DNA from 3 places in the Vibrio jasicida 090810c genome. Region 2 is predicted to be linked to each of the others. Evidence: predicted binding sites of a transcription regulator. Region 2 holds the regulator's gene; each other region holds the start of a gene.

Region 1 (10,582 bases), 1.0 Mb from region 2:
GAATGTCCAACACAGAATCGTCACTGGACCGGTCAACATGCCCTTCATTTGCTTGCTGGTCAACGATTGTGCATACGTCGACCATTCCACCGTAATCGGTTTTATGCGCTCAATATCTGCGACCACAATCGCTGGTTTGACACAACGAGAACCATAGCTCTGTACCCAACCAAATTGAGTGGTTTGGAAGCCCGCCAGGTTTTCAGCAAAATACTCCACCATGTCATTACGCTCAGCCTCACCATGCACAAGAACATCAAGATCGAGTGCTTCTTGGCGTTTCACCGCATCAGCGATGTGTCCTTTCAATGCCTGTTTATAATCTGATTCTGAAAGTTGACCACTGCGGAACGCACTTCTCTGAACCCGAATTTCTCCCGTTTGTGGGAAAGACCCGATAGTCGTAGTCGGCAAGAGTGGCAAGCCAAGCACTTCAGCTTGGTGTACGGCACGCTCTTCATAAGGTGCACTGCGCTGACTGAGCGCCGCCGTGATTTGGTTCAAACGAGACTGAACGTGTGGTTTGTTAACATGTGAAGCGGCTTTACGATCTTTAATGGGTTGACTATACGTATCACAAGCTAAAATCGCATTTTGGTCTCCATCAAGCGCACGGCCAAGCAAGGCAACTTCCGTTACTTTTTGTTTGGCGAAAGAAAACCAACTTTTTACTTCTTCACTTAACTCCGTTTCTAACTCTAGGTCTACCGGGCTGTGTAGCAATGAACACGAACTGGCTACCCATAAATTGTCGCCAAGTTTCTCTTTAACTGGCTGTAAGCGCTCTAATTGAGAACTTAAATCCGATCGCCACACATTACGTCCATTCACCACGCCCGCAGACAATACCCAGCCACTAGGCAGTTTTGCTACCACTTCTTCAAACTGCTCAGGCGATGCAGATAAATCGACATGAAGTCCATCAACATTAAGCTCGATGATTTTATCCAACGTGTCCGTGACCGAATCAAAATAAGTGGTTAGCAACACTTTTACGTCACTACGAATGACCTGATAAGCTAGCTTGAACGCATCCAACCATTTACTTTCCAGCTCAAGCGAGAGAATCGGTTCGTCAATTTGTACCCATTCCACACCTTGACTAGCAAGTTTAGAAAGAATTGCTTGATACGCGGTGAGTAGCCTTGGCAATAAAGTCAAACGATCAAAATCTTCTTCCACTTCCTTACCTAGATAGAGGTAACTGAGCGGCCCAAGCAAAACAGGTTTTACTTTGTGGCCGGCTTTGACTGCCTCATTCACTTCTTCAAAAAGCTGTGGCCAACTGACTTCAAACGTATCGTCCTTGCTGAACTCAGGCACAATGTAATGGTAATTGGTATTAAACCACTTCGTCATATCAGAGGCAGCCGCCCCTCCACAGTCGCAAGCGGATTGAGATTGACCACGACCGACTTTAAATAGTGTGTCTAAATCCGGAAACCCACTTGCGTGTCGCTTTGGTACATGTCCCAATAACAATGTTGTGGTTAAGACATGATCGTACCAAGCAAAATCACCCGCGGTTGTGAAACTCAAACCCGCCTCTGTTTGTGTGTTCCAGTTTTGTGCTCGCAAGCTTGCCCCTGCTCGCTTAAGCTCCGCCTGATCGATTTCACCACGCCAGTATTTTTCCTGAGCAAACTTAAGTTCTCGTTTTTCACCAATGCGTGGGTAACCAAGAATATGCGTTGTCGTTGCCATGTCCGTATTCCTTATTCAGTGTCTGATGTTGAGGTCAGAGCATCGAGAGAAAACCTATCAAGATGTCTGGATGGCTAAAACTATCGCTCTGGCAACCGCATTGAACAACATCCAATTATTCAACTTGTTTATTAAAAAATTTCATATTGAGCGATCTCACTCGCACTAGACTAAAACAAATGGACGTCTAGACGTTTACATATCCATTTTTTATGGGTAAGTTAATAAAGCTCATGGCAGACATAAAAGGATGAATGGGATTCATGATAGAGTTGAAACACTTACGCACACTCACTTCACTGAGGGATACTGGTTCATTAACGGCAACCGCAACCGCTTTGCACCTGACGCAATCTGCCCTTTCTCATCAAATCAAAGATCTTGAATCTCGTATTGGTGGGCAGCTTTTTTTGCGCAAAACCCGCCCCGTTAAATTCACTTCAGAAGGTGAAATTTTGCTTCGTCTCGCTGATGAAATCTTGCCAAAACTCGCCAAAGCAGAAAACGAGCTTGCAAGCTTGAAAGAGGACGTCAACGGTCGTTTGCACATGGCGATTGAGTGCCACTCTTGCTTCCAATGGTTAATGCCGGCACTGAAGGAATACCAATTAACTTGGCCAAGTGTGACGCTCGATTTCTCTTCCGGCTTCGGCTTTGAACCTCTACCAGCCCTGTTGGCTGGCGAGCTTGATTTGGTCATTACATCAGACATTCAGCCACGCTCCGAAGTCCATTATGAACCGTTGTTTGACTTCGAAATGCGCTTGATTACTTCGACTAGCCACCCATTAGCGAACAAAAACGTCATTGAGCCTGAAGATCTTGCTGATCAAACCATGCTTTCTTATCCAGTACAGAAACAAAGATTGGATGTGGTCAAACACTTCTTACACCCTGCGGGAGTTGAGCCAGCCAAGTGGAAACAAGCGGACAACACATTAATGCTCGTACAAATGGTGTCAGCAGGATTGGGGGTAGCAGCATTACCAAATTGGGCGATTTCTGAGTTCTCGCGCCAAGGTTTGATTACCAGCATGCCTTTTGGAGAGGGGTTATGGCGTAGATTGTTCGCAGCAACACGTAACTCAGAAAAAGAGAAGCGTTACTTACAGGCTTTCTTTGCAACAGCTCGCCAGCAATGTAAAAGCCACCTTGATGGGATCAAGATGGCTTAAAGATCGACAATTGAAACGAAACTAACGTTCGTAAGATTTAAATTGATTGGTCAGTGGGTCATATTGATAGCCAAGCATATCGAGCTTGCCCACTACCGATTCCACATCCATCTCGTACATCGATACCAACTCTTCAAAGCTATCACATTCTAAGCGCAGCTTTTCATTAACGATACCCAACAAGATAATGCTGTCCCAGTTACTTACGTTGCTTAAATCCATCGCGACACTCCTCTAAGACAAGGTATTTGACCCCAATTCCGTTGAGCACGTGCGTCAAGACTCTCTCGAAATGAATGAGGCTATAACTAAAGCGTAGACTTAATCGAATGATTTGAAAGTGAGCTCGATCTAAATCCCGAGCTCACAAAAAGAAAAGAAGACAGAAGTGTTAGTTCATTCGGTCTATGCCCCCAATAGGAACAGACCCTGTAAGCTTGTCATTGAAGCCAAAGCAAGAAGCAACGCTGCCGCCAATTGCACTTTGTTTGGCGCTTTATGAGTGAAGATATGCCAGCACCAAACCACGATTGCCATAATCAGCATCGCCAGTGACGCTAGAATATGTTGTGTCACGCCATTCAATGTCGCTTCATCCAACTGATAAGCAGAAAACAGCGTCATCACGACCAACAGCATGCCCGAAACAACACCCGTAACCGGTAAGATTCGGTGAAATGCTTGCAAGCGGCTACGTGCGATAACTAGAAGTAACTGCGCAAACACGGCACCTAAGAAGAAGATCATCAATGCCACTGAAGCGCTTGCCGCCCAATGCGGTTGCTCAAATAGTTGAATGCTCACGTACGCGAACGCCAAACCGTTCGCTAGATGCAGAGCCCATAATGGCCCTTTCTCACGTGTCTTCTTAGTCTGAACTTGAGAGTAAAAATAAAAGATCGCGAATACGATCATGAAAGCTTCAATACGAAGCGACGCCACTGCCAACCAAAGTACGCCAATTGATGGCAACATCTTATGCAGGCGACCACGTTGACCAGGGCAGATATCACCCTTAATCAAAAGTAAGGTCAACAGCGCTTGGGCGCCAAATAGCATTGGAGGAAAAGTTAACAGCAATTGTTGAATCATGTTGAATGCAAACTCAAAAGTCATTTTGGGGTGGCGATAATAGCAAATCACCTAATGGTCGACTAGCCCGTAACTTCACCACTCGCTCGCAGAGTTCACAAGTCAGCATCTCTTGAGGGGCTGATTCGCTTTCCGTGTTAGCATCGCCGCGAAATAGCCGTCAAACCTGCTATTTAATCTCTCCGCTTGAACTTTACATTTTGCAATAAAATGAAAGTGTAAAGTCAAAAACAACATGAAAAACAGAACGTTCATCTCTATTCTCTTTTGTCTATTTTCGTTAACAGGCTGTGATTTCAACAAAGCTCCAGTCCTCTCCCTATCATACGAAGAGTCCACGGTTTCTCATGAGTTAGTCATTCATGCTGAATCAAAGTCACTACCCAAAGGGGATAAGCTCTATTTACGCGCTCAACTCCTTGATTCAGAGAATAACGGTTGGCTTACCGAAACAGATACCGTGATTTGGAATAGCTCGAATGAGAAGGTCGCGACGATTAACTCAAGCGGCTTATTGCTTGCGAAATCACAAGGAGCCACAACCATCACCGCATCAGTAAATAAAGATGGTCTCGCCTTCTCTGTAAGCTTAGAAATCACAGTATCCGAAGCAATGCTCTCAAAATTAACTCTCGTATTGGCAAACGAAGGTTCAACAGCTAAAGGCTTAACGCTTCCCTTTCAAGTCATGGGGGAATATTCAGATGGAAACCGCATTGATTTGACTGACTCTTCGGAACTTCAGTGTCATATTGCAGACTCTACTGTCGCCCAACTCACACTCGGGAATCCAGCCAACCTCATCCAAGGAATGAGTGTCGGAAATACTGTACTTAACTGCACATATGGAGATACCAGCTTAGAGGCAGGTAAGAAAATCTCTATCAGCAAAGCCATACCCGTCGAATTGTCCCTTAGCCTAGAGCATTCAGAACTGCCTGTCGGTTCGAGCTCTCAAATACTCGCGCTCGCTAAATTTTCAGATAGTTCAACGCAAGAAATTACAAACGCGCCGGAGCTCCATTTAGACATCAGGGATCGCTCGCTGGCATCTATTGTTCAAGAACAAGATCAAACCCAATTATTTGCTACCTCTACCGGGACAGCAATCGTGACGGCGAAAATTAAAAACACAAAGCTGTCCGACGAAGTATCAGTCGTCATTACTCCAGCAGAGTTTTCTGCACTCAATGTAACCCTCGAGAAAGATGAAATACCCTTGGGCCTCTCAACGCATGTTCAAGCACTGGCAGAACTTACAGACCAATCCACTATCAATGTCACACGAGACCCTCGAGTGATCTGGTCTGTGCTCCCTGTAACCATTGCTCGAATAGAAACAAAAGAGAACAAACTGACCATCAAAGCGCTTAAATCTGGTCAAGCGACGCTCATTGCCTCGCTGAACGATGGACAAATACGCTCGCAAGTACCGTTTAGCGTATCCGAACCTGTGGTGACCAAACTTAGTTTATCTCCCAATGTCGATTCATTGCCTAAAGGGTTATCTCATTCATTTCAAGCTTGGGCCACATACTCGGACGGTTCTATTGCCGAAGTTACGTCTGCCTCAGAATTTCAATGGAGCGTCGATAATACAGACATCGCGACATTTGAACTTAGTCCTCATAAAGGAATGATAACGGGCATTCAAGTTGGTGAAACCAACATAACAGGTACACTTTCTGATAGTTGGCGTAGTACCGCTACAGTAACGGTTTCAGATGCTATCGTTACCGAGATCAACTTTGATGAAACTGAGCTTTCTTTACCCGTAGGGCTAGAGCATCCTTTGAAAGTAAACGCCCTATTGTCAGATGGAAGTATCATTGATATTTCGAACTCTCCTGAGATTAGCTTTATTGTTAGCAATAACGAGTTTGTCGATTTTGACGACCAAGAAAGAAATGTGGTTGTCGGAAAGAATATGGGCTCGACCACAATTACAGCACTCGCTAAATTTAATTCATTAGAACATCAAAACCATATGACATTGTTCGTCATGCCTCCCGTAATAAAACGACTTTCTCTAGAATCAACATTTACAGAAATAACGGCAGGTGTTCCTCTGGTACTGCAAGCTATCGCAACCATGACCGACGGCTCTGAGGTTAACGTAACAAACAGCTCAACATTAGATTGGAGCGTCGAACCCATTGGTAGCGCAGAGCTTACTCAATCAACGGAAGTGATAACGCTTACCGGAATTGAAAAAGGTGAAATAAAAGTCTCTGTTATTGCGGAGTCTTTTCCCTCAACGGCCACAACTCAGAAAACATTCACTGTTGTCCCTAAGGACTATACGATTACATTGGTAGAAGAAGCGATATCTCCTCTAAGTCGCTCCGTTTTCGAAGGTTATGACATCGATGATATAAAAATTAGGCATAACGGTTTAACAAACTTTGATTTGTTGAACACAACACCACGCTACTTGAATAATCCTTTAGTCAGAGTCAATCAACAACACTTTCGCATTACGGGGGTTGTCTCACCATTTAAAGCTGTGAATTTTGAACTGCCAGAATGGTTTGATGAACCCATCGCTTCTGCTTATTTCGTTGATGAGCAACCATTGTTCAAAGCACATATACGAGCTTATGCCGACGTCAGACAAAATGACGACAAATACGCACAGCCAACGACAGAAAACGTTTATCAATATGAAAAAGAGTTGCGTGGCTTCAAACAGTTAATGAATAACTATGACTATAACCATCAGTTTATCGGCTTCATTCAAAGCTATATGAATTCAAGAACCCGCATGATCCGGCATGAAGATCATTGGTGTGAAGTAGAAACGCTACTGACATCAACTCGTTCAATAGAAAGCAGTTCTGACCACTTTGCTAAATTCAAAGGTAACGATACTTCACCACATACATTGAAACACGTAAGTCTTATCGCAAATAAGCCGAGTGCGACCTACATGATGCTGACCCGAGAAGCCAACGGCGTCGCAACGGTTGGAGATGGGTGGTTGAGCGTACGTGATTTTAGGTTGTTTTCTGAAGGGGCTACATCACCTAAAACAACCTACCTACACGAAAAGATGCACAACCACGGCTTCGGTCATAAAGGAGGAATGACCTATGGCTACCCCGCAGAGACTGGCAAGTTTGTGAATCAATCTTGGACACAGTTTTACGAAGATGGCGCGGTTGAGGCATCAACACCCACACTAGCAAGCCAATACGAACTCAAAGATCTGGGTAAACAGTTTAAGTTAGAGATTTCATTTTTAGATAAGAGCACATCGGTGCCATCAAACCGACATATTGATAAGTTCATCTTACTCACCACTTCTTTGACTAAATTAGAACGTAGCTATCTAATTGATCATAACAACAATGCCATCGAAATTTACCCAGAACTCGACTCTGGTTATGAGCACACGTATGTATTTAACAATATTGAACCAATTCAACCTCAAAGCATAAGTGAGGCGAACTCTGAACCAGTCGCGTCAAAACTCATTTTTGTTTTTGATAAACCAGAACAAGCAAATACAAACAACATCCCTACATCTATCATCTTTATCGGTGGTAACAGGGAAGATACAAAGCAACAAGCGAACCTCGTAATCAACTACTCAGGTTCAGGAGGATTTGTCAGCAAAGATGGACAGTTCGTCTATCTAACCAAGCAATGGAATAAAAATGACAATAACGTCTTCACCAATGAAGTAAATACACTCTCACCAATTGAAGCGGAACAGTTCTGCAAAGAGAAAGGACTCAACCTAGGAACATTAAAGCCATTTCGCTCAAGAGATATGATGGATTTTCAAACGAAATATCAGAAATACGGAACTCAAGTGGGGCTATCGTACGAAACTGGTACACCGATGGCCATCTCAGTACCAACCACTTACCGACCAAATACTATTACAGAAGTAGAAAAAGGTGCCGTAATTGTATGTAATGAGCGGTGAACTGAATGAAAGCAGCATTGAGCACTTTTACCAGTCCCCAACACTGCCCATATAAAAGATCGATGCAACTAATACTAGCTCTTTGCCAGATAACTCAACGCATCTTCTTGAGTTAACAAACCACGGTACTGATTTTGTGAATCACAAAGTATCCATGGAAAGGCCGTTCCTGCTGTCACTAGCTCTCGAACGGTCGAGACAGGCAAGTTCGCATCCACCAGCTCAAACTCTGTACTCATGATTTGATTCACTGGTCGCTTCCAAATCCTATTCTCACGTTCCGATTCCAAATCAGTCCCCATCGTTGGTGTTAAGTGCAAGTTGATTTGAGCTTTAGTAATCAGACCAACGCATTGCTTTTCATTAATGACCACCAAAGGCGCCGTCGGGCTCAAGTTCATGTACTCAACGGCGAGTGACAATGGCTCACCCGGATCAAGTCGACGAACATCGGTATGGCTGAGAGACATCAGTGGTGCATCTTGCGTCGGTTTTACTTTCACGTTGTTAAAGTGCTTTTTGTGACACTGTGGCTTGTCCAGTAGCACCACAGGTACCGCTTGAGAAAACAAAAAACCCTGCATAAAATCAACACCAAGGTCTGCAAGCTCTGTTAGTTCTTGTTGCGACTCAACCCCTTCAGCAACCACTTTCACGCCAAGCTTGTGTGCTAACTCAGTGATCATTTTGACGATGTTGTAACGAGTGCTCCCTTCTTCGATACCTCTGATAAATTTTCGATCTATTTTGAGCAGATCAAACTGCCCTTCTTCAAGGTAAGAAAAGGAAGAGTAGCCAGTACCAAAATCATCAATAGCGATCTTGATGCCCTTGTCACGCAGTTCACTCAAAGCAAGGGTATGCTCTTTATCTTGTTCAAAATACGCAGTTTCCGTGAGTTCGATAGTGATTCGATTCGGATCAACACCACTTCCAGCAATCAAATCATAGGAACTTTGCAACACTTGCAGCGCATCCAACTTGGTATTCAGTGAACGATTCAACGTTAATCCTATTTCTTCTCCATAAACTTTCTGGATATGAGGAAGTTGCTTGAGTGCTGTGCGGCAAACGAGATCATCCAACGCAGCAATCAACTCTAAATCCTCGACAACTGCGATCATCTCTTGGGTATCATAGGTTTTATTCTGATGATAGAAACGCGCTAACGCTTCGAACTTCACCACTTTGCCCGTACGTGTTTCAATGATCGGCTGATAATAGACATCAACAAGTTGGCTCTCAATTTGTGTTCTTAGAAAGGCTTCGAGATGATGACGCTTGACGAGTTCATCATGCAGTTCACTATTATAAAAACTGAAGTAGTTCTGGCCTCCACTCGGAGAGGAAACCATCGCTTGCGCTGCATGCACCAGTGCTTGTTTTGGATTATCAGTATCGTAACCGAGCACCGATACACCAGTTTGCCCTTCTACTATTGCATCATGCATACTTGATCCCAACTCACTTCTTAATTCCGAAAAAAAGCCTCGTAACGCAATCTGAATAAGACGCAGTGGGCTTAACCATTGGCATCGAGGCGTTTGCAAACACACTACAAATACGTCCCGCGACAACTGACCCGCAATACTGGCGTGGCGACTTCGCATCACAAAATCGGAAAAACCTAACTGCTGCTCAAGTAGGGACTGCTGTGAGAATTTCGGTCTAATTGTCACGATGATATTGAGATCTTTGTGGCTATTTTCATCCACTAACCGTGCTAACTGTTGTTCAAACTCTTCGCGAGGGGGAAGAAACGTAGTCCACTGTTGAGGTTGGTCACTGGCCTTTTTCATCCACAATAATGAGGCAGAAATATCGGTAGAAAAACCGAGGTAAAGCGTACGACCAGAATTGAACACTAACCGATAAATGCAAAGATGATGCGCTTGGTTACTCCCATTCACGGTACGACTAAGAAGGTTACCACTCCAAAAGCCTTCAGTATCAATGTCTTGCCAGATCTGTTCGTAAAACGCTTTACTATGATGTTCAGAACTTAAAATATGGGTTTTCAGACCAACAAGGTCACGGTTTTCATAACCCATTTGCTGCTCGAACGCTGGGTTGCAGCCTAATATGCGAGTGTCTTGATCGGCGACCAAAACGCCTACGTTGGGTAAATCGAAAATGGTTTCCAGAATTTTGGCTAACTCTTCGCAGCCGGTAATACTCAATTGCGGGATGATGGCACCTTGCACGATATGACCATTAAGGCGCTCAAAGCTCAACGCTACATGCACGAGTCGGTCATTATCTAGCATCAGGCAACCAGAAAACTTACCATGCCCACCATTTTGTTCTACATCTAAGATGTGTTGCTTCGCTCTGTCACCCTGACCAAGCAACATGTATTGAAAAACATCATCCAAACTATTCACTGTCTGTTTTAAGCCCAAAACAGACATCATGCTTTGCTGCTCACATTCAAACTCATGTGTCTCTATATCATAAGACCACTCGATCACTTGAGAATGACCGGACGCAGGCTGCACTTCTCCTTGTGCTACGGATAGCATTTCACTCATAACCTAGCCCCCTATTGTATCGGCTTAAGACTTTGAGAGCGCCACCCATGTATGACGATTGTTTGCTGTAGTTTTTTGATTGCAAATCGGCCAATACCATTTGAAACATCAACGATGTTTACGGCACGCTTCAGTCTACAAGCGCG
Region 2 (10,582 bases):
AAGAAAAAAACAAAAAGTCCCCACCAAACAACATAAAACACTACACAAAAACACTATTGAGTATTTTATTAGTTTTTTTGGGTAATTTTGTCCTACTATTCCACTTCATGCTTATTATTTATATACTACTTGCCTGCTGGAAGCTCACAAATCCAATCAAATAGGCTCCAGCTCGATGGAAACACCCATCACTCTAGGTGATAAACGGCTTTAAGGTGACAGGACCAACATTGTTGGTGCTATTTACACATAAAAAACTCAAGCGTCAGAAAGAGCGCAAATGAAAGTGTAAGTAGCTTGTTTACAAGTTTATTGACCATTTGGATTGAAGACATGTCATTACCACACGTAATTTTAACTGTTCTTAGCACTCGCGACGCAACCGGTTACGACATCACTAAAGAATTCTCAGCTAGCATCGGTTACTTCTGGAAAGCAAGTCACCAACAAGTTTACCGTGAACTAAACAAAATGGCTGAGAAAGAGCTGGTTACTTGCGTACTTGAACCGCAAGAAGGCAAACCTGACCGTAAGGTTTACTCAATTACTGACGCTGGCCGTGGCGCATTAGGTGAGTGGTTCGATCAACCAACAGCACACCCAACAGTACGTGATGAGTTCTCTGCTAAGCTAATGGCTTGTGCAGTGCAACCTGCGACACCGTTTCGTGACCAACTTTCTGAACTTGTGGAAGAGTCTCGTAAACTGGTTTCTCATTACAAAGAGATTGAAGCCGCGTACTACGCAACACCATCAACACTAGACAAACAAGCACGACTAGAGCGTCTAACACTTCGTCGTAACTTAATGCTACGTGAAGCGTGGATTAACTGGGCAGAAGAAGTGCTAACAGAACTTGAAGTGATTGGCTAATTCGTCGCTTTGAATAAAACGAAAAAGGCTTGCCGATGGGCAAGCCTTTTGTCTATCTGGGGAAAACGTATTAAGCGCCTACTGCGACTTGTGGGCGAACACCGAGCGTGTGGCATAGTGCATAAGTCATCTCTGCACGGTTAAGTGTGTAGAAGTGAAAGTCCTTCACGCCTTCACGGCTTAAGACACGCACCATATCAATCGCTTGGCTAGCACCAACAAGCTGACGCGTCACAGGATCATCATCCAAACCTTCAAACTGTTTGCTCATCCAACCCGGCACTTTCACGTTGTTCTGCGCCGCAAAGCGAGACGCTTGTTTGAAGTTTGATACAGGCAAGATCCCCGGAACGATTTCTACATCAATCCCTGCCGCTACACAGCGATCACGGAAGCGTAGGTAAGATTCCACATCAAAGAAGAATTGGGTAATTGCACGGTTTGCCCCTGCTTCAACCTTACGCTTTAAGTTAAGCAGATCCGATTGTGCGCTTTTCGCTTCTGGGTGTACTTCTGGGAATGCTGCCACTGAGATATCAAAATCATGGCGTGCTTTAAGCAGCTCTACCAAGTCTGACGCATACATATCTGGCGCACCACCACCTGGTGGAATATCACCGCGCAGCGCAACAATGTTCTTGATACCGTTATTCCAGTAATCGTCAGCAATGTCGATCAATTCATCACGAGTTGCGTCGATACACGTTAGGTGAGGCGCAGCAACAAGACCCGTCGCTGCTTTGATTTCTTTGATGATAGAGTGGGTTCTGTCACGCTCGCCTGAATTTGCGCCATAAGTAACAGAAACGAATTTCGGTTGAAGAGTTTTAAGGCGGTGCACTGAGTTCCACAGTGTTTCTTCCATCTTTTCACTGCTTGGTGGGAAAAACTCAAATGAGACGTTGATATTGTCTGATAGTTCAGCGATATTCTGGTTTAAGGCATCAATATGCCCTGCATGTGTGTATCCCATCTTACTCTCCCTGTGGCAACTCCACCACGAAATCAAAATCCTTAAATCGACGTTTAGACGTCTATATGTCTCCAGAATGTATTGAATACGATTTAATGTCAACCTTGTGATTATGAATTTTTCTCAAGTTAATAATTAGGATAGTTCAAGTTCCTAAGTGACAACCTCATCGCCTAACTCTGTGATTCAGTATGGCGTTATCAAGACAATAAAAAACCCCGGAAGCCATCCGAGGTTTTGTGGTAGTTCGCAAAATTGGACTTAGTAAGATTTAGAATAAGCCAGCTAGGCGATTAAGATCAGATTGAATCGCACCGGCCGTCACTTCACGTCCTGCGCCTGGACCACGAATCACTAATGGGTTGTCTTTGTACCATTTACTCTCAATTGCGAAAATGTTGTCACACGGTAGTAAGTTCGCTAAAGCATGCTCTCGTGATAGTGCCTCAACTCCTACCGTTGCTTTACCGTTACGCTCGAGACGGGCGACATAACGTAGCACTTGGTCGTTTCTTTGAGCTTTAGTTAGGCGCTCTTGCAGGATTTCACTTAAGGTATCACCTTGGTCAAAGAAAGCGTCTAGGCTCAAATCTCGCAACTCTTCTGGTACCAACGATTCGACCTTCACACTTTCAGGTTCAATATCCAAACCAGACTCACGAGCTAAGATAACCAACTTTCGCATCACATCAGAACCATCTAAATCTGAGCGAGGATCGGGCTCAGTCAAACCTTGCTGCCATGCTAAGTCGACTAGTTCAGTAAATGGTACCGAACCATCAAATTGTTGGAATAGCCAAGATAGCGTACCTGAGAAGATACCCGACAGTGCGACAATCTCGTCACCGCTTTCACGCAAATCTCGAACGGTGTGATTTATTGGTAGCCCCGCACCAACCGTCGCGTTGTATAGCCAATGACGGCCAATCTTGGCGAAAGCATCTTGTACTTGATGGTAATACTGACTATCAGCTGAACCTGCCACCTTGTTCGCCGAGATAAGATGAATACCTTGCTGTGCAATTTCTACATAACGTGCCGCCAGATCTTTACTCGCAGTGACATCCAGTACCACCGCTTCGTCGAAGTTTTGAATCGCACCGAGCTTAGTTAGCCAATTGCTATCATTCTCTATGCTTTCATCATCAAAGCGCTGAGCAACCGTTGCTGCATCAATCCCGTTTTCATCAAACCAGTAAGTTTGGCTATCTACCACCGCCACTAAATCAAAGCTCATGCCGTGGCGTTTTTCGAGCTCTTCTTTTTGCTCTGCGAACAATGATAACCAACTTGAACCAATATTACCTTTACCACACAAGGCAACCGCTACGCGCTTTTGCGCTTGAAACAGCTGACTATGAATACTTTGTACTAACTCTTCCACTTCGGCTCGGCGTAATACTGCGACGAGACTCAGCCCTGATTGTGCCTCTGAGATAAATTCAACCGGAGAGTCTTTTAACTGCTGATAAAAACCAAAGCAATGATTGGCGTTTTTCGTGACCCCTGCACCTACCGCTGCGAGCAGTGAGTAACCCTCTTTCAGTTTAATTTCAGCTTCAACCGCCAACTCTTGAAGGTAAGCCAATGCACCACCGGCTATCTCGGACGTGTACGCTAAGCGCAATGTTTGTTGGTCTTCTTGCGCTTCAAATGCTAGTGGCTCTAATTGAGCGCGCTTTAACGCTTGCAACACTTCTTTCTGCGCTCGCTCAAAATCATGACCATGCACAAATGAAAGTTGCACGAGTAACACTTCATCAAGAGAGGTAATGATTTTAGCGCCACGACCAGATGCTAATACACGCTCAATTCGGGTTGAGCCAGACTCCGGTTGATAGCTGCATTTGAGGTTCAAATCCATCGTACTTTGAGCAACAGGTTGAAGCGTGCGACTGTGCAATACTGGAGCAGCTAAGCGAGCAAGTTCACTTGCTTCATCTAAACGCAGTAGGGGCAACAAGCATGCATCAGAGACTAAACGTGGATCCGCACTATACACACCTGCGACATCACTCCAAATAGTAACAGTACTAGCTTCTGCCAGTGCACCAATGACCGTAGCCGAGTAATCAGAACCATTACGGCCTAACAGTACTGTCTCTCCCGCCTCATTCTGTGCCATAAACCCTGTGATAATCACTCGCTGATGATTATGTTGTGCTAATGCTTCTTTAATTAGAGCGTAAGAACGAGCGCGGTCGACTTCTGGCTGTGTACCTACTTCTGCACGTAAAAAGGTACGAGAGTCTTGTGCAACCGCTGGCAAACTCTGCTGCGACAGCAATGCAGCAAGTAAGCGTGAAGACCATACCTCACCATGTCCAAGCACTGCGGCTTTTTGAGCTTCTGTTAACGGAGCCGTTAACTCTGCTAGAGTACTGAATTCATCTTGAAGGGAAGCAAGCAGTTGCGTCTGTGCCTCACCTGTTAACAAAGCTTCTACCAATTCAGTTTGGAAGTGTCTCAAGCTTTGTAATGCTTCATGCGCAACACGACCGTCTTTATCTAAACCTTCAAGAAACTCGATCAAGCGATTGGTGGTTTTCCCTGCCGCAGACACCACGACTAAATCATTTTCGGCTGAATACTCTTTTAGTATTTCAACCACACGTAAATAGCATTCGGGGTTGGCTAAACTGCTGCCGCCAAATTTATGCAGCTGACGTTGTACACTCATGACTTTTCTCTCTCCCGATTACTGTGCTGCTTTTAAAAATGCTTGCTCAAGATCGGCGATCAAATCCTGTGCATCTTCAAGACCAACGGATAAGCGCAGTAACTGTTGAGAAACACCAGCTTCAGCTAATGCCGCTTCCCCCATCGCGCGATGTGTCATCGATGCTGGATGACAAATCAAGCTTTCAACCCCACCCAAGGACTCTGCTAACGAAAACAATTCCAGCTCTTTTACAAACACTTTGAGCTGTTCAAATGATCCTGCGAATTCGAAGCTCAACATAGAGCCAAAACCGGATTGCTGCTTCTTGGCGATGTCATGTCCAGGATGCTCTGGCAAACTTGGGTGATAAATCTGTGCAACTAACGATTGAGTCTGTAAGTAAGCAAGTACATCTTGAGAACTTTCTTCATGAACTCGCATTCGCGCACCCAGCGTACGAATTCCTCTTAATGTCATGTAACTGTCGAATGGTGTTCCCGTCGCCCCAATGCAATTGCCCCACCACGCCAGCTCTTCTGCATGCTCTTCACTCTTAGTGATCACCACACCACCAATAACGTCGGAGTGACCGTTAATGTATTTCGTCGTAGAGTGGATAACAAAATCCGCACCTAGCTCCAAAGGCTTTTGGTACACAGGTGTCAAAAAGGTATTGTCCACGGCAACCAGTGCACCGACTTGTTTTGCCTTTTCACACACAGCGGCAATATCGACCACGCGCACAAGCGGGTTTGACGGTGTTTCTAGCAAGATAAGCTTTGGTTTTTTCGCAATCGCCGCATCAAGAGCTTGCTGATCCGACTGATCGACAAACTGCACTTTAAAATCACCCTTGTTCGCACGAGTATTGAAAAGACGATAGGTACCGCCGTAGCAATCGTGCGGCGCTACAATTAGATCATCAGGACCAAGAAACGTCGATACCCAAAGGTTTAATGCTGATGTACCACAGTTAGTGACAACCGCTCCTTTGCCTGATTCAAGCTCGTACAATGCTTGCTCTAGTAAGCCTCGGTTAGGGTTACCAGAACGGGTATAATCGTATTGAGGCACTTCACCGAATGCAGGGAAGCCATAGTTAGTAGAAAGGTAAATAGGTGGTACAACAGCGTTGTATTGGCTGTCTGACTCGATACCAGTGCGTACAGCAATGGTCGCAGGCTTACGGGTGCTCATGGGTGTATCCTTTCACGGGTGGTGACATCTAAATGGGAATGCGCTATATCTAGCTTGTATTGCTCAATTGATTAACACTCTTCCCTAACTATTAACCTCACTTTACTTGTCTAAAAATGAGACGTCAACACTTCTAGACGTCCATATGTCTTTGCTTATGGCAGTAAATGCAGCTAAAATCAGCACCTATATTTATTTTTCTAACTTATTACATTAATGAAGGTGCGCAATGGCTGACTGGAATGGCGAATACATTAGCCCGTATGCTGAGCACGGTAAAAAAAGCGAACAAGTGAAAAAGATTACCGTCTCAATCCCGCTAAAAGTTTTAAAAGTGCTGACTGATGAGCGAACACGCCGCCAGATCAACAACTTACGCCATGCGACTAACAGTGAACTACTGTGTGAAGCGTTCCTACACGCTTACACAGGTCAACCACTGCCAACTGATGAAGATTTGCGTAAAGACCGTCCAGACGATATTCCTACCGAAGCAAAAGCAATCATGACAGCGATGGGAATCGAATTCGAAGCATTCGACGAAGAATAATTGCTTACAAATTCGTCGATGATAGAAGCTGTGCTGGGGACGGTTTCCAAGAACAAAAAAAGGGACGCTCTCGCGTCCCTTTTTTATTTTTAAATTTTACTTTACCACTATTGAGCCATGTAATTCTCTGGCATTTCAATACGTGCCACACCAGAGTCAACCGCAGCTTGAGCCACCGCTTTTGCCACGCGTGGTAGTAGGCGTGAATCCATTGGCTTTGGAATGATGTAGTCAGTTCCGAACTCTAGCTTATCGACGCCAGCTGCTTTTAATACCGCTTCCGGTACTGGCTCTTTCGCCAATTCACGAATCGCGTCAACCGCAGCCAGTTTCATTTCATCATTGATCTCGCTTGCACGAACATCCAATGCGCCACGGAAGATGAATGGGAAACACAATACGTTGTTTACTTGGTTCGGGTAGTCACTGCGACCTGTACCCATGATCAAGTCATCACGCACTTCGTGAGCCAATTCAGGTTTGATTTCTGGATCTGGGTTTGAACATGCGAACACAACTGGCTTGTCTGCCATGAGCTTCAATGCTTCTGCAGGTAGTAGATTTGGACCCGATACACCCAAGAAAAGATCTGCACCTTCAATCACATCTTCCAACGTGCGCTTATCTGTGTTGTTAGCAAACAGCTGTTTGTATTCATTGAGATCATCACGACGCGTGTGGATCACCCCTTTACGATCCAGCATGTAGATCTTCTCGCGCATCGCGCCACATTTGATCAACAGCTCCATACACGCGACTGCCGCCGCACCCGCGCCTAAACAAACAATCGTTGAGTCTTCGAGCTTCTTACCTTGCAGCTCGATTGCATTCAACATACCTGCTGCCGTTACGATCGCTGTACCGTGTTGATCGTCATGGAATACTGGCACGTCACAGCGCTCAATCAGACGCTTTTCAATCTCAAAACAATCTGGTGCTTTGATATCTTCTAGGTTGATACCACCGAATGTATCAGCAATGTTTGCTACTGTGTCGACAAATTCATCGATCGTGCGGTGTTTTACTTCGATATCAATTGAGTCTAAACCAGCAAAGCGTTTGAACAATAGCGCTTTACCTTCCATTACTGGTTTAGAAGCCAGCGGGCCAAGATTACCAAGACCAAGAATAGCCGTGCCGTTAGAAATAACCGCAACCATGTTGCCCTTCGCTGTGTACTTATACACGTTGTCAGCGTTCTGTGCGATTTCACGTACAGGTTCTGCAACACCAGGGCTGTATGCAAGAGCAAGGTCATTTGCAGTTTCAGCAGGCTTAGTTAGCTCTACGGCAATTTTTCCTGGGGTTGGATATGCATGGTAATCCAATGCTTGTTGGCGGCGTTCTTCTTCTGGGGTGACTTCTTGGCGATTGTCTTCAGACATGGATCGTTTCTCTTTGTTATTTTTCGGTAAGGGGGAATAAATTCTAAAGGATAGAAGTCAAACTTCATAGGCTAGATTGCGAGCGATATCCTTAAAAGGGCCGATAATAAAAGAGATTAGACCAGATATTAGTGATGAGCACCCTGCTTACAGGTCAGGTGCTCTTTTTATCACTTGGTTTGGATAGGAAAACAGCGAAATATAATCTCACTCTTCATCGACATATTGTGCTTGTAGGTAATTTTCTATACCTGACATCTGGATCAAACCGAGTTGAGTCTCAAGCCAGTCAACGTGCTCTTCTTCGTCTTCAAGAATATCTTGAAACAGATCTCTAGAGACATAATCGCGAATATCCTCAGCGTAAGCGATGGCATCTTTCAAATCTGGAATGGCGGCCATCTCAAGTTTAAGGTCACACTCAAGCATTTCTTTGGTATCTTCACCGATCATAAGTTTGCCGAGGTCTTGTAAATTAGGTAACCCCTCAAGGAACAGAATACGCTCGATCAAGTGATCAGCATGTTTCATTTCATCGATCGACTCGTGGTATTCCTTATCTGCGAGATGCTTTAATCCCCAGTCTTTATACATACGGGCATGCAGAAAATATTGGTTGATCGCGACGAGCTCGTTACCGAGTATCTTATTGAGATGTTGAATAATGATTGGATCGCCTTTCATGGCAAAGCCCTCCTCTTTGGCTTCATTTAAATGTAGAAGCAAATGAGAAGGTGTCAAAAAGGCTCAGCTAATATTTAGCTAGCTTGTTTCAGCATTAGGTATTCAGTTTCAGCTAAAATTTCTTTCGCTTGCTTGATGCACTTGCCGCATTGACTTCCCAATGCCGTACATCTTTTAATTCCTTTTATATCTGTTACGCCTTCATCTATCGCCAACTTCCTAATTTTCTTGTCAGAGACGCCATGGCAAAGACAAACGTACATATTCACTACCTTTAAATTTCACTATGGAATGAAATATAAACAAGAATCGTTCTTGTTACCAGTTGTATTAAAGCGAATTACAGAACGTTTTGTTATAACGATTTGAACGATTTTGGCGGCTTTCAGTGACTTAGAGGGGTACTAAAAAAGAAGAGGAAGTTAGGTAAAAATAAGGTCATGTTTTTCATAAACAAAACGCATGACTAAGAATGACTGGCTTATAACCATATTGAAAAGAGGAATAGCAGATATAAAAAAGGGAAGCCTTAGCTTCCCTTTTTCTAGCGCTTTCTTCAAGAAGAAGAAGAGTGCAAGATTTTGCTCAATTCGTTAAGAATTATGCAAAGATCTTAGCAACAACACCAGCACCTACAGTACGGCCACCTTCACGGATAGCGAAACGTAGACCTTCGTCCATTGCGATAGGAGCGATTAGTTCAACAACCATTTGGATGTTGTCGCCAGGCATTACCATTTCTACGCCTTCTGGTAGAGAGATATCACCAGTTACGTCAGTTGTACGGAAGTAGAACTGTGGACGGTAGCCTTTGAAGAACGGAGTATGACGGCCGCCTTCGTCTTTAGAAAGTACGTATACTTCTGACTCGAACTTAGTGTGTGGAGTGATTGAACCAGGCTTAGCTAGTACTTGACCACGTTCAACTTCGTCACGCTTAGTACCACGTAGAAGTGCACCAACGTTCTCACCAGCACGACCTTCGTCTAGAAGCTTACGGAACATTTCAACACCAGTACATGTAGTAGTAGTAGTGTCTTTGATACCTACGATAGCAACTTCGTCACCTACGTTTAGGATACCACGTTCGATACGGCCAGTTACTACTGTACCACGACCTTGGATTGAGAATACGTCTTCGATAGGCATTAGGAATGGCATATCTACTGCACGCTCTGGCTCAGGAATGTATGAATCTAGCGCTTCTGCTAGTTCAACAATCTTAGCTTCCCACTGCTCTTCGCCGTTTAGTGCGCCTAGTGCAGAACCTTGGATAACTGGTAGGTCATCACCTGGGAAATCGTACTCAGATAGAAGTTCGCGAACTTCCATTTCTACTAGCTCTAGAAGCTCTTCATCATCAACCATGTCACATTTGTTCATGAATACGATGATGTAAGGGATACCAACCTGACGGCCTAGTAGGATGTGCTCACGAGTTTGTGGCATTGGACCATCTGTCGCAGCAACAACTAGGATACCACCGTCCATCTGTGCAGCACCAGTGATCATGTTTTTAACATAATCCGCGTGTCCTGGACAGTCTACGTGTGCGTAGTGACGAGTTGGAGTATCGTACTCAACGTGAGAAGTTGCGATTGTGATACCGCGCTCACGCTCTTCTGGAGCGTTATCGATAGATGCGAAGTCTTTAGCTACACCGCCGTAAACTTTAGCAAGAGTAGTACAGATAGCTGCAGTTAGAGTTGTTTTACCGTGGTCAACGTGGCCGATAGTACCAACGTTAACGTGCGGTTTCGTACGTTCAAATTTTTCTTTAGACACAATCGTGTTCCTTCCTAGTTATGATTCGCCGTGATCATTATTGATCTCGACGCGCCAGAAATTGTTATTTTATGCGCCAACGTCTGTTAGCGCAATATTTCGACGGCTTGATCTAGCAAAAAGTCGTAAACTTTTTTAGCTCAATCGTCTATTAGTAACCACGGTCTGCAATGATTTTATCTGCGAAGTTTTTCGGTACTTCAGCGTACTCGTTAAACTCCATAGAGTAAGACGCACGGCCTTGAGTTGCAGAACGTAGGTCCGTTGCGTAACCAAACATCTCAGATAGTGGTACTTGAGCGCGGATGATCTTAATACCAGCCACACCATCGTCCATACCTTCGATCATACCGCGACGGCGGTTAAGGTCACCAACAACATCACCCATCCAATCTTCAGGAGTAGTTACTTCAACATTCATCATTGGCTCAAGAAGAACAGGCTGTGCTTCTAATGAACCCTTCTTGAATGCC
Region 3 (10,582 bases), 190 kb from region 2:
CTGGTGTCAGGTTATGAAGGTCGGCTTCCATTGATTTGAAAACTTTGTCGTTTCTTGTGCAGTTTTTGCGTCCGCCATCTTGCCAGCACTGACGCTGGTGGCCGAATTGCCAAGCTGGGACCACGTGTTCCCACTCGATGCGAGAAGCACGTTTTTTCTTGTTTACGCACTTGGTAGCCACAAGAAGCAAGGTCCGGTACACCTTTCTTACCTTGCCAGTTGATATCACAGCCACAGTAGAAACTGGTTGGATGATCTTTGTATATTTTAACCGCTTCACGTTTTGCCGCAGAGAAAGAGGTCGGTGGCGCAGCAATTACGGCATTAGAAAGCGCAAACAGGAATAAAGAGAACAGGTATTTCATGATTAAAGTCTTTATAAAGTATGACTTTATTCATTCTAACACGCAGAAATTAGCTTTAGTGATGAGTGTGTTAACAATAATGGGCAAAAAGAGGCCGTTTGAGAACGACAATCTCTGTTTTAGGAATCTGAATATTTCTATTGAGGAGAGTTAAGAGAGCTGAGTGCCAGTGAAGCTTAATGGTTTTCGACACTTTTGGCAGGAATAGACGGCCTCTTTACGCATGACTTTATTGTGGCGTCGAATTGAGAGCGGATAGGCGGTGCAAGCGCAGCGGTACTCAAAGGTCTTACCTTGCACAGAGGCGATATCAAAGCTGTGAGTTGTTTTAGCTGGCACGTTAAAAATGGCTTCCATCACACCTTGCCATTCTTTACCGTGAGGGCGAACACGACCGTATACTTGGTACGTAATGAGATGCGCTACTTCATGTGGTATCACTTCTTTTAGAAAAGCTTGCGGGTTTTCTTTAAAAAGCTTTGGATTTAGACGAACTTCATTCAATTGCAGATAAGCTTTGCCTGCCGCTTTACCACGAACATTAAATGTGACTGCGGGCATCGGAAAAGAACGTTTGAATGCTTGCTCCGCCTTCGTGATGCAAACTGCCATCACTTGTTTGGCTTTGTAGCTCAGCTCTATATCCACACTTACCTCATTATATTTAATAAAAAGCCCCCGCGTTTGCGAGGGCAGGATCATAACATCAGTTTTCTAAGGCGTGTGTTTTTTCTTGATCGTTGCATGGTAAGCATGCCAAGTACCATAACCGAGGATTGGCATGGTGAAGAGCATACCTATGCCGTACGTTGCAAAGCCAATTAAGATACCGCCACAAATGATGGCTGCCCATACGATCATCGCAGGAATGTTCGACTTCACAGCGTTAAAGCTGGTAAAGACGGCGGTCATCATGTCTACACGCCTTTCCATCATTAAAGGAATAGAAAAAGCAGAAATACTGAACACGATGCACGCTAATACCAAGCCAACTAGAGAGCCAATCACTAAGAAAGGCAAGAAGTCAGTCAGTGGCGCGCCTTGAACGGACGGATAAAGTGCATGAAGCAGAGCGGCAATTCGCATCCAGAAAATCATACATACCGCGAGCATTACAGCGAATGCCCATTGAGAAGTCGAATTTCGTCCAATGGCTTTCATTGAATGGAACAAGCTTGGTTTGTGTCCACGCTCTCTCTCCCAACTGGCGTCATATAAGCCTAGTGCTAGGAATGGGCCGATTAGCATGTAGACAATTAGACTCGGCATCACCACTAAGTGTGTGCCTTGCCATTGAACCAGAAGCACGATACCAATAGCGGCGGCCATAAAGCAGATGCCGTAAAAGGCACTAATGACTGGCATGCGAACGAAGTCGTGCAGACCCAGTGAGAGCCAATGGAATGGGGCCGAAAGATTCACGGTATTGCACGGAATGGTTCTGGCATATTCGTTATCTGGGACTTCCTTTCGTTTATTTTGGAAGTCAGACGGATTCACGGTACGAGGCATAACTCCTCCTTGATTTATTCCCACGGTGGCACCTAGGCCATAAAGGATGCCTGACTGACGTTTTCATTACTTTTTTCATCACGTGAGTCCGCACCTTATCTCTATACGTTATATGCATCGGAAAGTGCATTTAACATTATGTTAACTATTGGCGGAGTTAGGGCAATTTACAAATAAATGCTGAATTTTTGTTCAAGAAAGAGATAGGAAAGAAAAAGGGAGGAGGGAACAAAAAGCCCCCGCCAAAGGCGAGGGCTTTATCGATTCTTGTGTGGCTCGATTATTTGATGCCAGCGAAATCGCGTAGGATAGCTGCTTTATCCGTTGCTTCCCATGGGAACTCTTCGCGACCGAAGTGACCGTATGCTGCTGTCTGCTTGTAGATAGGTTGAAGCAGGTTAAGCATTTCTTGTAGGCCATATGGACGTAGGTCGAAGTTTTGACGAACCGCTTCAATGATGATGTCGTGTGATACTTTCTCAGTACCGAACGTTTCAACCATGATAGACGTTGGATCAGCAACACCGATAGCGTATGAAAGTTGGATTTCACAACGGTCAGCCATGCCAGCTGCTACGATGTTTTTCGCTACGTAACGTGCCGCGTAAGCTGCTGAGCGGTCTACTTTCGATGGATCTTTACCTGAGAATGCACCACCACCGTGACGAGCTGCACCGCCGTAAGTATCTACGATGATTTTACGACCAGTTAGACCACAGTCACCCATTGGACCACCGATAACGAAGCGACCGGTTGGGTTGATGAAGAAGTTAGTGTCTTTAGTGATCCACTCTGAAGGCAATACTGGCTTGATGATCTCTTCCATTACTGCTTCACGTAGGTCTGGTGTTGTTACTGAATCACAGTGCTGAGTCGAAAGAACAACCGCATCAATACCAACAATCTTACCTTGGTCGTATTGGAACGTTACTTGAGATTTCGCATCTGGACGAAGGAAGTCTAGTTTACCGCTCTTACGAACTTCAGCTTGCTTCTTAACAAGTAGGTGAGAGTAAGTAATTGGAGCTGGCATTAGGATTTCAGTTTCGTTTGTTGCGTAACCGAACATGATGCCTTGGTCGCCGGCGCCTTGCTCTTTAGGGTCTGCTTTATCAACACCTTGGTTGATGTCTGGAGACTGCTTACCGATGGTGTTTAGAACCGCACACGAGTTCGCGTCGAAGCCCATATCAGAGTGAACGTAACCAATTTCACGAACAGTTTCACGAGTGATTTCTTCAATATCAACCCATGCTGACGTTGTTACTTCACCGCCAACCATAACCATGCCGGTTTTAACGTAAGTCTCACAAGCAACACGTGCTTTTGGGTCTTGCTCAAGAATTGCATCAAGAACTGCGTCAGAGATTTGGTCTGCGATTTTATCTGGATGACCTTCTGATACCGACTCAGAAGTGAACAGGTGCTTAGCCATGATAGCTCCAATCTTAAGGTTTACTCATGGCCAACTAACGCAAGCTTGCCACGAAAAATACAATACAGTTTGTAGGTGTTTCTACATCTAGACGTCTATTTTAAATTGCCGTGTTCGAATTACAAGTTCTTTTTCCAATCCAATTCATCTGACTTATTACCCAATCGTTTGCTTGAAGGGTGATGAATTTATAGAAAAATGCAGACAATCAGCGAAAAGATTGAGTTAAAACCTCAAAAATGGTGAGTAAAACGTTTGCAGTCAGAATTTGGCTCTGAGAGAATATTGCGGCGCTTTTATCCCTTCTTAGTAAGATAAAAGCGCCCACATTCCTTTATCAATTCGCTTAATGCACTCAGGAGCAGACATGTCTTCTCGTAAACATCTGGCAAATGCAATCCGCGCTCTTAGCATGGATGGTGTTCAACAAGCTAACTCTGGCCACCCAGGCGCACCTATGGGTATGGCTGATATCGCTGAAGTTCTTTGGCGTTCTCACCTAAACCACAACCCAGCTAACCCAGAGTGGGCAGACCGCGACCGTTTCGTACTGTCTAACGGCCACGGCTCTATGCTTATTTACTCTCTACTGCACCTGAGCGGTTACGAGCTGTCTATCGACGATCTTAAAAACTTCCGTCAGCTTCACTCTAAGACTCCTGGTCACCCTGAGTACGGCTACGCACCAGGTATCGAAACAACGACTGGTCCTCTAGGTCAAGGCATCACCAACGCGGTTGGTATGGCAATGGCTGAGAAAGCGCTAGCGGCACAGTTCAATAAAGAAGGTCACGACATCGTTGACCACTTTACTTACGTGTTCATGGGCGATGGCTGTCTAATGGAAGGTATCTCGCACGAGGCTTGTTCTCTTGCTGGTACACTAGGCCTTGGCAAACTGATCGCATTCTGGGATGACAATGGCATTTCTATCGACGGTCACGTAGAAGGTTGGTTCTCTGATGACACTCCTAAGCGTTTTGAATCTTACGGTTGGCACGTTATCCCTGCTGTAGATGGTCACGATTCTGAAGCGATCAATGCTGCTATTGAAGCGGCAAAAGCAGACCCTCGTCCTACGCTGATCTGTACTAAAACCATCATCGGTTTTGGTTCTCCAAACAAATCAGGTTCACACGACTGTCACGGTGCGCCACTAGGTGCAGACGAAATCGCAGCAGCACGTGAGTTCCTAGGTTGGGAACACCCAGCATTTGAAATTCCAGCAGACGTATACGCTGAGTGGGATGCAAAACCAGCAGGTTCTGAGAAAGAAGCAGCTTGGAATGCGAAGTTTGAAGCATACGCAGCGGCTTACCCAGCAGAAGCGGCAGAGCTTAAACGTCGTTTAAACGGCGAACTTCCTGCAGAGTGGGAAGAAAAAGCGAGCCAAATTATTGCGGATCTTCAATCTAATCCAGCGAACATTGCATCACGTAAAGCATCTCAAAATGCTCTAGAAGCGTTTGGTCAAATGCTTCCAGAATTCATGGGCGGCTCTGCTGACCTAGCGCCTTCTAACCTAACCATGTGGTCAGGTTCTAAGTCTCTAGAAGCGAACGACTTCTCTGGTAACTACATCCACTACGGTGTACGTGAATTCGGTATGACTGCGATCATGAACGGTATCGCGCTACACGGTGGTTTCGTTCCTTACGGCGCAACATTCCTAATGTTTATGGAATACGCTCGTAACGCTATGCGTATGGCTGCTCTGATGAAAGTTCAGAACATCCAAGTTTACACGCACGACTCTATCGGCCTTGGCGAAGATGGCCCAACTCACCAACCGGTTGAGCAAATGGCTTCACTACGTCTGACTCCAAACATGAGTACATGGCGTCCATGTGACCAAGTTGAATCTGCAGTAGCATGGAAACTGGCGATTGAGCGTAAAGATGCGCCAACTGCACTTATCTTCTCTCGTCAAAACCTAGCGCAACAAGATCGTGATGCTGCGCAAGTTGCGAACATCGCAAAAGGTGCTTACATCCTGAAAGACAGCGATGGTAAGCCTGAGCTAATCCTAATCGCGACAGGTTCTGAAGTTGAGCTAGTAGTGAAAGCTGCTGAGCAACTAACGGCTGAAGGTAAGAAAGTACGCGTTGTTTCAATGCCATCAACAGATGCATTCGACAAGCAAGACGCTGCTTACCGTGAATCTGTACTACCATCAGACGTAACGGCACGTATCGCGGTAGAAGCGGGCATTGCTGACTTCTGGTACAAGTACGTTGGTTTCGACGGCCGCATCATCGGTATGACGACCTTCGGTGAGTCTGCGCCGGCTGACCAGCTGTTTGAGATGTTTGGTTTCACTGTAGAAAACGTAGTGAACACAGCACAAGAATTGCTAGCGTAATTTCGCGTTATAAATGAAAAACCGAGCGTTAATGCTCGGTTTTTTTATGCCTATTCAAATTCTTTTCCCCAGTTGTCTCTCTCCTTGTGCCCACATTCCTTACAAGTGACATAGCGATCCATATCGTAATAGTGGCCGCCATTCAGCAAGGTATGAGCCCAGAGTTTTAACGTTCCAAGAATCGATTTATCCGTATCATAACGACTTGGCTTACGGACCAGCACTTCAGAGTGTGGTGTTTCTCTATTGCATCGCTGACAAAAGTGAGCAGCGGGAAAACCTGACATACGCATTTCCTTTTGGTGGTCAAACAAGGAGTTAAAGTGCCAAGTGAAATACGCGAGGTCAGAAATGAATATATTGGCAATGTGAATGTATCGTGAAGTGAAAAGATAGTTTACCGCGAGTGAGATCACTTACTTAATGCGTTCTGCCTTTGTATCAGGTACTATCTGTGACACGAATTTTTGGTGAGGCGAGGGAGAAATGCTAAAGGTTGCGATCAATGGATTTGGACGTATCGGTCGTAATGTACTGCGAGCAGTATATGAGAGCGGTAAACACCAACAAATTAAGGTTGTCGCTGTCAATGAGCTTGCACAACCAGAAGCAATGGCCCATCTTCTGCAATATGACACCAGTCATGGCCGCTTCGGAAAGAAAATCTCTCACGATCAAGAGCATCTTTATGTTCATCATGATAGTGGTGAATATGACCCCATTCGAATCCTTCACCTCGCTGAAATCGACCTGTTGCCATGGCGCGATCTAGAGGTCGATATTGTCTTAGACTGCACTGGCGTATTTGGCTCACAAGCGGATGGCTTAGCTCATATTGAAGCAGGTGCAGAGAAAGTCCTGTTTTCTCACCCTGGTGCAAATGACCTCGACAACACCATTATTTATGGCGTGAACCATGAAACGCTAAAAGGCGAGCATCGCATTGTTTCTAATGGCTCGTGTACGACGAATTGTATCGTTCCTATCATTAAAGTCTTAGATGAAGCCTTTGGCATTGAGTCGGGCACCATTACTACTATCCATTCATCAATGAACGATCAGCAGGTGATTGACGCTTATCATAATGATTTACGTCGTACTCGTGCTGCCAGTCAATCCATCATTCCTGTCGATACTAAGTTGCATAAGGGAATTGAAAGAATCTTCCCGAAATTTTCCAACAAATTCGAAGCCATTTCGGTTCGAGTTCCGACAGTTAACGTCACCGCGATGGATTTAAGTGTCACAATTAGTACAAATGTGAAAGTTAATGACGTAAATCAAACCATTGTTAACGCATCTCAGTGTACATTACGTAACATTGTTGACTATACTGAATCGCCGCTCGTTTCCATCGACTTTAACCATGATCCCCACAGTGCCATTGTGGATGGAACTCAGACTCGAGTGAGCAACGGGCAACTCGTAAAAATGCTTGTTTGGTGCGATAACGAATGGGGCTTTGCTAACCGGATGCTGGATACCGCTTTAGCAATGCAAGCTTCTTCACAAGTGGAGCCTTAATGGTGAGGAAGCGATGGAGAAATTTTTTATTTTAAGCCTTGAAATAAATCTGACGTATCTCCATATCAATAACCAGTTTGAAGAATTAACGGGCTTGGCAGGATTGCCGAGTTTTTAAAAACTTTAATTATTTAATATTTGAGAGGACACATCATGTCTGTAATCAAGATGACTGACCTGGATCTTGCAGGTAAACGTGTATTTATCCGTGCTGACCTAAACGTGCCAGTAAAAGACGGTAAAGTAACTTCTGATGCACGTATCATCGCATCTCTTCCAACTATCAAGCACTGTCTAGAAGCAGGCGCTAAAGTAATGGTTACTTCTCACCTAGGTCGCCCAACTGAAGGTGAATACGCTGAAGAGTTCTCTCTACAACCAGTAGTTAACTACCTAAACGACGCACTAGATTGCGAAGTTAAACTAGCGAAAGATTACCTAAACGGTCTAGAACTAAACGCTGGTGAGCTAGTTGTTCTTGAAAACGTTCGCTTTAACAAAGGCGAGAAGAAAAACGAAGAAGAACTGTCTAAGCAATACGCTGCTCTATGTGACATCTTCGTAATGGACGCATTCGGTACCGCTCACCGTGCACAAGCATCTACTCACGGTGTTGGTATGCACGCAGACGTGGCATGTGCTGGTCCTCTACTAGCGAACGAACTAGAAGCACTAGGTAAAGCAATGGACAAGCCTGCTCGTCCAATGGTTGCTATCGTAGGTGGTTCAAAAGTTTCTACTAAGCTAACGGTTCTTGAGTCTCTATCTAAAATCGCTGACCAACTTGTTGTTGGTGGTGGTATTGCTAACACATTCATCGCAGCTGCTGGCCACAACGTTGGTAAGTCTCTATACGAAGCAGACCTAGTTGAAACAGCTAAGAAGCTAATGGACGAGTGTGCAATTCCAGTAGCAACTGACGTTGCATGTGCGAAAGCATTCGACGAGAACGCAGAAGCTGAAATCAAGCACGTTTCTGAAGTACAAGACGACGACATGATCTTCGACCTTGGTCCAGATTCAACTGCTGAACTAGCAGAAATTTTGAAGAACGCTAAGACTATCCTATGGAACGGTCCAGTAGGCGTATTCGAATTCAAGAACTTTGAAGCAGGTACTAAAGGTATCTCTGACGCTATCGCATCTTCTGAAGGCTTCTCTGTTGCAGGTGGTGGTGACACGCTAGCGGCTATCGACAAGTTCGGTATCAAAGCTGACGTATCTTACATCTCTACTGGCGGCGGCGCTTTCCTTGAGTTCGTAGAAGGTAAAGTTCTTCCAGCAGTTGAAATGCTAGAAGCACGCGCTAAGTAATATTCAGTAAAGCGGGAGTCCTCTCCCGCTTTCTTGTTTGCTGCAACGCGAGAGGAACTCTGCTAAAATAGCCTCAGTTGTGAGCAAACGTTTGCAAGATTTTCAATTTAACAAGTTTTGTTTATAAAACGACAGATAAATAGGATTACATCCATGTCTAAGATCTTCGACTTCGTAAAACCAGGTGTTATCTCTGGCGATGACGTTCAGAAAGTATTTGAAGTAGCAAAAGAGAACAAATTTGCTCTTCCAGCAGTTAACGTTGTTAACACTGACTCAATCAACGGTGTTCTAGAAGCTGCAGCGAAAGTTAAAGCTCCTGTTGTTGTTCAGTTCTCAAACGGCGGTGCTGGTTTCTTCGCTGGTAAAGGCGTGAAACTTGAAGGTCAAGGTGCACAAATCCTTGGCGCTGTAGCAGGTGCAAAATACGTACACGCAGTTGCTGAATCTTACGGCGTTCCAGTAATCCTTCACACTGACCATGCTGCTAAGAAATTGCTTCCATGGATCGACGGTCTGCTAGACGCTGGTGAAGAGTTCTTCGCTCAAACTGGTAAACCACTATTCTCTTCTCACATGATCGACCTTTCTGAAGAGTCTCTAGAAGAGAACATCGAAATCTCTGGCAAATACCTAGCTCGCATGGCGAAAATGGGTATGACTCTAGAGATCGAACTAGGTTGTACTGGTGGTGAAGAAGACGGCGTTGATAACTCTCACATGGACGCATCAGAGCTTTACACTTCTCCAGAAGACGTTGCTTACGCATACGAGAAACTAAACGCTATTAGCCCACGTTTCACTATTGCAGCATCTTTCGGTAACGTACACGGTGTTTACCAAGCAGGTAACGTTGTACTAACTCCAACTATCCTACGTGACTCTCAAGCATACTGTGCAGAGAAGTTCGGTATTGCACCAAACGCTCTAAACTTCGTGTTCCACGGTGGTTCAGGTTCATCTGAAGCTGAAATCCAAGAGTCTATCGGCTACGGTGTTATCAAAATGAACATCGATACTGATACACAGTGGGCAACTTGGGATGGTATCCGTACTTACTCTGCAGAAAACTTTGATTACCTGCAAGGTCAAATCGGTAACCCAACTGGCGAATCTGCGCCAAACAAGAAGTACTACGATCCACGCGTATGGCTGCGTGCTGGTCAAGCTTCAATGGTAGCTCGTCTAGAGAAAGCATTCTCTGACCTAAACGCAATCGACGTACTATAATTCGTCTTATTTGAGTTTCTAAAAACCCGCTCTTCGAGCGGGTTTTTTTATGTCTAATCAATGAGACAGCGACCATTCTCTTTCTTTTAGCAATTGATAACTCAATCAACTGCTATATGATCACCGCACTTCATATCCCTTCAGTTTTGGCGCAAATTTCGAAACTCAGCGCATTTCCGCACCAAGTGGCATAAAAGCAATTAAAAAGTGTGGCGAAATGTAAATCCATTGCGTACTCTGTAACATGCCAATATCGGAAAATTCTGATAAAGCTTTGTTTTGTAGGTCTTTGCGAAACTCTGACTTTGCAAAATTTCAGTTTTGAGATATTGTGCCAAAAATCTGACACTGTTCAGGAAAACAATAGGGATGTTGTTGTGAATAAGAACCTATAAAAAACAAGGTTCATAAGTTAACGGCAATTAGATTTTTATATCTTTATTTTGAGGATACGAATTATGGCAGGTGAATCGATGGGTATCGATACCTCTTTAACGGATGGTTTGAGCAAAGCGGAAACGTGGCTAAATAACAACTCAGATCTTCTTATTCAGTACGGTGTAAACATCATTTCTGCACTGCTGATCCTATTTATCGGTAACATTATCGTTAAAGCGGTAGCAAACAGCGTTTCAAAAGTGCTTGAAAAGAAACAAATGGACAAAGCGGTTGTTGAGTTTGTCAACGGTCTAGTTCGTTACCTTCTATTTGTTATTGTATTGATTGCGGCACTAGGTCGTGTAGGTGTTCAAACTGCATCTGTAGTTGCGGTAATTGGTGCGGCTGGTCTTGCTGTTGGTCTTGCTCTACAAGGCTCACTATCTAACTTTGCTGCTGGCG

The links. The regulator MetJ, encoded in region 2, represses methionine synthesis genes. The targets are predictions, from matches to a motif close to TTAGACNTNTANANGTCTAA.
Region 1: a site for MetJ is predicted at 1,884-1,903, ahead of metE (5-methyltetrahydropteroyltriglutamate--homocysteine S-methyltransferase). Genes of this name have one in related genera too.
Region 3: a site for MetJ is predicted at 3,392-3,411, ahead of metK (methionine adenosyltransferase). Genes of this name have one in related genera too.

What each region holds. Positions count from the first base shown of each region.
Region 1 covers NZ_CP025792.1:3,615,358-3,625,939, reverse strand. The annotation lists gene metE (5-methyltetrahydropteroyltriglutamate--homocysteine S-methyltransferase) at 1-1,704, opposite strand, end outside; gene metR (HTH-type transcriptional regulator MetR) at 1,968-2,879, shown strand; gene C1S73_RS17215 (DUF4250 domain-containing protein) at 2,901-3,101, opposite strand; gene C1S73_RS17210 (hypothetical protein) at 3,285-3,995, opposite strand; gene C1S73_RS17205 (Ig-like domain-containing protein) at 4,207-7,905, shown strand; gene C1S73_RS17200 (EAL domain-containing protein) at 7,980-10,436, opposite strand.
Region 2 covers NZ_CP025792.1:2,577,096-2,587,677, reverse strand. The annotation lists gene C1S73_RS12365 (PadR family transcriptional regulator) at 334-873, shown strand; gene metF (methylenetetrahydrofolate reductase) at 944-1,846, opposite strand; gene C1S73_RS12355 (bifunctional aspartate kinase/homoserine dehydrogenase II) at 2,118-4,526, opposite strand; gene C1S73_RS12350 (O-succinylhomoserine (thiol)-lyase) at 4,545-5,705, opposite strand; gene metJ (met regulon transcriptional regulator MetJ) at 5,935-6,255, shown strand; gene C1S73_RS12340 (malic enzyme-like NAD(P)-binding protein) at 6,363-7,640, opposite strand; gene bfr (bacterioferritin) at 7,848-8,324, opposite strand; gene C1S73_RS12330 ((2Fe-2S)-binding protein) at 8,399-8,587, opposite strand; gene tuf (elongation factor Tu) at 8,925-10,109, opposite strand; gene fusA (elongation factor G) at 10,261-10,582, opposite strand, start outside.
Region 3 covers NZ_CP025792.1:2,769,655-2,780,236, forward strand. The annotation lists partial or broken gene endA (deoxyribonuclease I) at 1-365, opposite strand, end outside; gene C1S73_RS13285 (SprT family zinc-dependent metalloprotease) at 516-1,013, opposite strand; gene C1S73_RS13290 (DUF2189 domain-containing protein) at 1,080-1,877, opposite strand; gene metK (methionine adenosyltransferase) at 2,158-3,312, opposite strand; gene tkt (transketolase) at 3,680-5,674, shown strand; gene C1S73_RS13305 (hypothetical protein) at 5,725-5,961, opposite strand; gene epd (erythrose-4-phosphate dehydrogenase) at 6,161-7,198, shown strand; gene C1S73_RS13315 (phosphoglycerate kinase) at 7,352-8,512, shown strand; gene fbaA (class II fructose-bisphosphate aldolase) at 8,666-9,742, shown strand; gene mscS (small-conductance mechanosensitive channel MscS) at 10,201-10,582, shown strand, end outside.